Prochlorococcus marinus subsp. marinus str. CCMP1375: one gene and its partner. The protein of the gene in region 1 interacts with the protein of each later gene in a pairwise test. Links are inferred from orthologs where the notes say so. Each region holds a gene or a part of one and is shown on either strand. Other genes may lie near its edges.

Region 1 (3,633 bases):
TTCAAAGGAATAAATCATTTAGTAAAGGCAAGGACTGGATTTCAATAGCCAAAGAATGCAAAAGAGTCTTATTAAAAGAACTTGACTTTAGAATTGAAGCGCAATATGCAGCAAGATTTCGCCAACAATTTCTTGATGAACCAAATATCAAAATACCCGGCGTTATCTGGGAGCTAAGTACACAAAAAGTTCTTTGCTTAGACTATCTCCCAGGAATAAAAATAAATGATCAAGCAGCAATTATAAAAAGCGGAGTAAACCCTTCCAAAATTGCAGAACTAGGAGCTTCAAGTTATTTAAAGCAATTAATTGAATATGGTTTTTTCCATGCAGACCCTCATCCAGGAAATCTTGCTGTTTCATCTGATGGATCTCTCATCTTTTATGACTTTGGAATGATGGGAATGATTTCTGATCGACTTAGAAACAAACTTGGAAGCATGGTTCGTGCGGCTGCTCTTCAAGATGCAACGAAATTAATTCAAGCATTACAAGAGGCTGGATTGCTTGCGCAAGAAATTGATTTAGGCCCTGTTCGAAGGCTTGTAAGAATTATGCTAAAAGAAAGATTAACTCCTCCTTTTGACAAAGATGTCATAGAAAAATTATCTGTAGATCTTTATGAATTAGTTTATGGACAACCTTTTAGGTTGCCAGTTGAACTAATTTTTGTGATGAGAGCGCTTTCTACTTTTGAAGGGGTAGGAAGAAGCCTTGATCCAAGCTTTAATTTAATAGCCATTACAAAGCCATACCTAATCACAATAATGAATTCAAACAACTCTAATCCCAATGACCTTATTAATGAAATTGGTAGACAATTTGGAGAACTAGGTACTAAAGCGGTAGGTCTTCCCAAACGTTTAGATGAAAATCTAGAAAGGCTAGAACAAGGGGACCTTCAATTACAAATAAGGCTGGGTGAATCAGACCGACAACTTCGTAGAATGATTAGTGCTCAGCAATCAATGTCTCAATCAATCTTGTTGGGATGTCTTGGAATATCTGCTGCTCTTTTAGGCTCTAGCAACAAATCTTTTTTCTCAATAATTCCTATAGTTATCGCTCTACCCATTTCAATAAATTGGTTAAAGATACAAATAAAAATAAGAAGGGATGAAAATATTGAAAGGATTAAAGGCAATAAATAACAGTCACCATTACTAAAATAAAATAATAGAAAACCTGTTATTTAGATAAACCTCTAGGCCCTAATCCAACAGATCCTGCGTAGACAGCCTGAGCACCTAATTGATCTTCAATTCGAAGAAGTTGATTGTATTTAGCTACTCTCTCACTCCTACTCAATGAGCCTGTTTTGATTTGACCAGCTCTTGTTGCCACTGCTAGATCAGCGATTGTAGTATCTTCAGTTTCACCACTTCTATGACTAATAATACTTGTATATCCCATACGATGAGATAGATCTATTGCTTCTAGTGTCTCAGTCAAAGTACCAATCTGATTGACTTTAATTAATATAGAATTTGCAATACTCCTATCTATTCCTTGGCGCAATCGTTTTGTATTTGTGACAAACAAATCATCCCCAACTAGTTGGACCTTATTTCCTAATTCTTTTGTTAATAATTCCCAGCCTGACCAATCATCTTCCGACAAACCATCTTCTATTGAAATAATTGGATATAAATTAACTAACTTTTTCAATTCTTCTACCATCTTTTCACTTGAGAATTTTCCCTCACCAAAGTGATACAAGCCATTTTTAAAAAATTCAGTGCTTGCAACATCTAAAGCCAAAGAAATCTCTTCTCCTGGACGAAATCCAGCTTTTTCAATTGCTTGAACAAGTAGGTCTCCAGCAGCGTTATTATTTTCAAGGTCAGGTGCAAAGCCTCCTTCATCTCCAACTGCAGTAGATAAACCCTTATCTGAAAGAAGCTTCTTAAGTGTATGAAAAACTTCTGCACCCATTCTGAGAGCTTCGCGAAAGCTCTCAGCACCATGAGGCACCAACATAAATTCTTGAAAATCAAGATTATTGGCAGCATGAGCTCCTCCATTAATCACATTCATTAATGGGACTGGTAATAGTGAAGACATTGGATTACCTAAATAACGATACAAAGGCATCCCAAAAGCATTAGCAGCAGAGCGTGCTGTTGCAATACTGACTGCCAAGATGGCATTTGCTCCTAAATTTTCTTTATTTTCAGTACCATCAAGCTCTCGCATTATTTGATCAACATTTACTTGATCCGAAGCAGATAAACCACAAAGGGAAGGTGCTATGCGGTCTTCTATATGTTCTACGACTCTGAGAACACCCTTTCCCATGTAGCGAGTTCCACCATCCCTTAATTCATGCGCCTCATAGGCACCAGTACTTGCTCCACTGGGAACAATTGCTCTGCCTTTTGCTCCGCCTTCAAGCAATACCTCAGCTTCAACTGTAGGGTTTCCCCTTGAATCAAGCACTTCTCTTGCAAAGATGCTATCAATAACCAAATCAAGGGAATCAATCACTTTTTAAAATTAAACTTCTTAAGATCTTATGAGCTCTAGGGACGATTAACTTAGTTTTTTTGGTTTCTGGCATTTGACAAGCTTTTTCAAAACCTGAAAAACAAATCAAAATCGAGATAGTTTAGAGTCCAAATAGGCTATAAAACATGCAATTACTTCATACTATGCTTCGTGTAAAAGATCTTGAAGAATCGATTTGCTTTTACACCCAAATATTGGGCATGAGGCTTTTAAGACAAAAAGATTATCCTTCAGGTCGCTTCACACTAGCCTTTGTAGGATATGGAGCAGAAAGCGAACATTCTGTCCTTGAACTAACTCACAACTGGGACAAAAACAATTATCAATTAGGAGATGGCTTTGGCCATATTGCTATAGGGGTTAAGAACATATATAAGACCTGCATGAACATTAGAAATAATGGGGGGAGAGTTACTAGGGAGCCCGGTCCTATGAAGCATGGGCAAACAATTATTGCTTTCATCGAAGACCCAAATGGCTACAAAATTGAATTGATTGATATTTCATCTCGAGAGATTAAAGATTGATTCATATGACATATCAAACGGGAAAATCTACATTCGCTCAACAAAGTCTTACTACATCGCCTGATAGTTTTAGTGATGAAGCATGGCTTCTTTTACTTGAAGGTGAATCTGAAGCACGTAGATGGAGACATGAATATTTAGACACAGAGCACATTATTCAAGTTTTATTTTCAAATAGAAAGTACGCAAATATTGTCAATGCACTGCCCATCGACAATGTAGAAGTACTAGATGAGCTAGAAGGATTTCTTGCAAACATTGAATTGTCAAATTCAGAACAATTATTTATAGGAGAAGACCTAGAGATTCTTCTTGATTCTGCAAATACCTTTCGAGGAAGATGGGGCTCCAAATTCATTGAAATATCACACTTACTTATTGCAATAGCGCGTGATAATCGAATTGGAACTAATCTTTTTAAACAACTTGGTTTAACAAGTGAAATACTAGAAGGTGAACTTAAAAAGATACCCAAGCAAACAAAAAAAGCAAAGTCAAAAAGAATAGGTTCAGAATCAAGTTATAATGGATATAAATCAAATAATCATGAAAATTTACCACCTAAAAGTGAACAAATAGAACTTAATAATGAAGCTTT
Region 2 (3,247 bases), 530 kb from region 1 along the record:
ACTGGAATAATTTAGAAGCTAATTGGGAATTTCATGATGGCAATATACTTACAATAGCCCCAAATGGAGGCTCAACTTCTATTAGTTTTGAAAATTATGTATATCCTTTAGATTCAGGCCCGAAAAAAATAGCTAAGATACCTAAAGATGCTAACTATATGACTCTTTCAGATGCATATAAAGCCAAAGATTTATATAAATTATCAGGCAACCTTAAAGAAGTTAGAAGAATGGAAGTACGTATACAAGAAAAATTTACACTACCCATGGCATGCGTTGTGTTTAGCTTGATTGGAAGTTCCCTTGCCTGTAGTCCTAATACACGATCAACTCAAGGGCAAGGCTTTGCGCTTAGTATTGTTTTAATATTAGCTTATTACATTCTAAGCTTTGTATTTAGCTCATTAGGAGTTTCTGGAGCATTGAGTCCATTCGTTGGAGCATGGTCTCCAGTGATTATATCTCTTTCGGGAGGTCTTTATTTGCTTAATAAAGCAGATGATTAGCTGCCAAATTTGATCGCATGAATTTGATTCTAATGATTAATTTGTTTTTGTATATTAATGGTTTAGATCCTGTTCTGACTTTGGGATCTTTAGCATTTGTCTTGATTTTAATTTCTTTACCATTCTCTTTTTGGAATGTTGGCGAGAATTCAAATTCTTCCATTGTGAGAATATTAATAGCGTCTGCCAATATCCTACTTGCAATACAATTAGTTTTTCGCTGGATACAATCTGGACACTTCCCTATCAGTAATCTTTATGAATCGCTTTGCTTCCTTACCTGGGGGTTAACTTTTATACAACTTCTAATAGAAAGAACTTTTCCATATCCATTAATTCAAGCAGCACTTACACCTATATCTTTACTATCAATAGCTTTCGCTAGCTTTGTCTTACCAGATGAACTTAAAGCATCTTCTTCTTTAGTACCGGCTTTGAAATCTAATTGGTTAGTAATGCATGTAAGTGTGATTATGTGCAGTTATGCAGCATTGCTCATTGGTTCATTATTATCACTTGTAGTTCTTTTAAGTAGTAGTCGGGAAACATTACAGATCCGCAGCAATTCTATGGGAATTGGAGGCTTTAAAAATAAATCTGAGAATCTAAATATAGTTAAAAGTATAGACGAATTAATACCTATTACTTTTTCTAAATCGGAAGAATTAGACAATTTAAGTTATCGAACTATAACGTTTGGATTCCTTCTTCTTACTTTTGGTCTTATTAGCGGTGCTGTTTGGGCTAACGAGGCTTGGGGAAGCTGGTGGAGTTGGGATCCTAAGGAAACCTGGGCATTTATTTCATGGCTAATTTATGCAGCATATTTACATACAAGATTAAGTAGAGGATGGCAAGGTAAAAGACCCGCAATTATTGCAATTATAGGTTTATTTATAATATTAATATGTTATATAGGGGTTAACTTTCTGGGTATTGGATTACATAGCTATGGTTGGTTTCTTTAGGCTTAAATATACTTCTAGCTCTTTTCAAGTAGTTTCCCGTTTTGAGCATCTTTGGCTACTGATCTTAATGCATCACAACCTTCTTTTAAGGATGGATAGGCAAACATACCACTGCCAGCAATGAAACAATTAGCACCTGCAGCACAGCACTGTGAGATCGTCCAGTCAGCTTTAATCCCTCCATCTACTTCGATATCTATATCATAGTTATTTTCAACAATTACTTCTCTTAAACTCTTAATTTTATTGAGCATTGTAGGTATATAAGCTTGACCTCCAAAGCCTGGATTGACTGTCATTACAAGAACATGATCGACCATGTCCAGAACATCTTTGACCATCTCCATTGGAGTATGAGGATTTAATGCTACGGATGGAGAACCACCTAATTGACGGATTTTTCCAAGTATTCGGTGCAAATGAACATTTGCTTCCACATGAGCAATAACGACCCCTGGCTCGCCATTAGGTCCCTTGCTTGCTTCAACATATGCTTCAAGCATAGTTTCACAGTTATATTGACTAACCATTAGTTGAGTTTCAAATGGAACGTTGCAGTATTTTCTGCAGGCTGAAATCATTTCTGGTCCAAAAGTCAGATTAGGAACAAAATTCCCATCCATTACATCAAATTGGATACGATCCACTCCAGCTTCTTCAAGGTCTTTGACGCATTGCCCCATGTTTGCCCAGTCAGCTGGTAAAACAGATGGAATGATCTGAATTGGTCGATTTGATGAAGTAAATGCTGAACTCATCTGTTTTTAATTGAATGTCATAGATTCTATTAATTGAAGGTGCAACTAGAAAGGTAATTCCTTCCACTGATACAGTTGACACCGCTAAGCAAACCAGAAGCACCTCAGCAGAGGTCACTCCTTTTGATTAGACACATTCGTTTATCATCTGTAGTCAAGCTATTCTGGCTTCTTTTTCTCTAAAAACTTATCAAACGAAATTAAGCTAGTGGACCGCACTCTCATTCAAGAAATTCTCGAAGTTGTCGAACAGGCAGCTATAGCCTCAGCCGAGCTAACAGGTTTAGGACAGAAAGACGAAGCTGATGCAGCTGCCGTAGAGGCTATGCGTAAAAGGATGGGATCCATTCAAATGCAGGGAAGGATAGTTATAGGAGAAGGCGAAAGAGATGAGGCTCCTATGCTTTATATAGGTGAAGAGGTTGGGAGTGGTTCAGGACCAGGAGTTGACTTTGCTGTAGATCCATGTGAAGGAACCAATCTTTGTGCTAATAATCAGCGAGGCTCTATGGCTGTATTGGCTGCTTCTGATCGTGGTGGTTTATTTAATGCACCAGATTTTTACATGAAGAAACTGGCAGCTCCTCCTGCTGCAAAAGGTAAAGTTGATATTAGGAAATCTGCTACAGAAAATATAAATATTCTTAGCAGTTGTCTTGGCATGGCTGTGAGTGAACTGACAATTGTAGTTATGGATAGAGCTAGGCATAAAGATTTAATAGCAGAAATCCGTTCTACTGGCGCAAGAGTTCAACCTATTTCAGATGGTGATGTTCAAGCTGCTATTGCATGTGGCTTTGCAGGCACAGGGACTCATTGTCTAATGGGAATTGGAGCTGCTCCAGAGGGGGTTATTTCGGCAGCAGCAATGCGAGCTCTAGGAGGCCATTTTCAAGGGCAGTTGGTTTACGATCCTGCAATAGCTATGACTAAAGAGTGGGCTGATTACACTAAAGAAGGAAATATTGCTCGACTCAATGAAATGGGGATAACAGATGGTGACAAGATTTATGAA

Evidence for each region.
Region 2: the proteins of eno (region 1) and rpe interact in binary tests that used the Escherichia coli proteins (3 or more experiments, as listed by UniProt). The link is inferred for Prochlorococcus marinus subsp. marinus str. CCMP1375 from one-to-one orthologs.

What each region holds. Positions count from the first base shown.
Region 1 is NC_005042.1:230,683-234,315, reverse strand. What follows is about bases 339-3,242. They hold eno (phosphopyruvate hydratase), read right to left. Parts: upstream 2,488-3,242; coding sequence 1,189-2,487; downstream 339-1,188. Other genes in these bases: PRO_RS01170 (ATP-dependent Clp protease ATP-binding subunit), read left to right, coding at 3,041-3,242; gloA (lactoylglutathione lyase), read left to right, coding at 2,634-3,035; PRO_RS01185 (ABC1 kinase family protein), read left to right, coding at 339-1,151. Outside these bases: more of PRO_RS01185, read left to right, coding at 1-338; more of PRO_RS01170, read left to right, coding at 3,243-3,633. UniProt on the Escherichia coli protein: Catalyzes the reversible conversion of 2-phosphoglycerate (2-PG) into phosphoenolpyruvate (PEP). It is essential for the degradation of carbohydrates via glycolysis.
Region 2 is NC_005042.1:763,865-767,111, forward strand. The notes cover bases 361-3,227. They hold rpe (ribulose-phosphate 3-epimerase), read right to left. Parts: upstream 2,233-3,227; coding sequence 1,489-2,232; downstream 361-1,488. Other genes in these bases: PRO_RS04125 (LptF/LptG family permease), read left to right, coding at 361-506; ccsB (c-type cytochrome biogenesis protein CcsB), read left to right, coding at 539-1,474; glpX (class II fructose-bisphosphatase), read left to right, coding at 2,441-3,227. Also shown: more of PRO_RS04125, read left to right, coding at 1-360; more of glpX, read left to right, coding at 3,228-3,247. UniProt on the Escherichia coli protein: Catalyzes the reversible epimerization of D-ribulose 5-phosphate to D-xylulose 5-phosphate.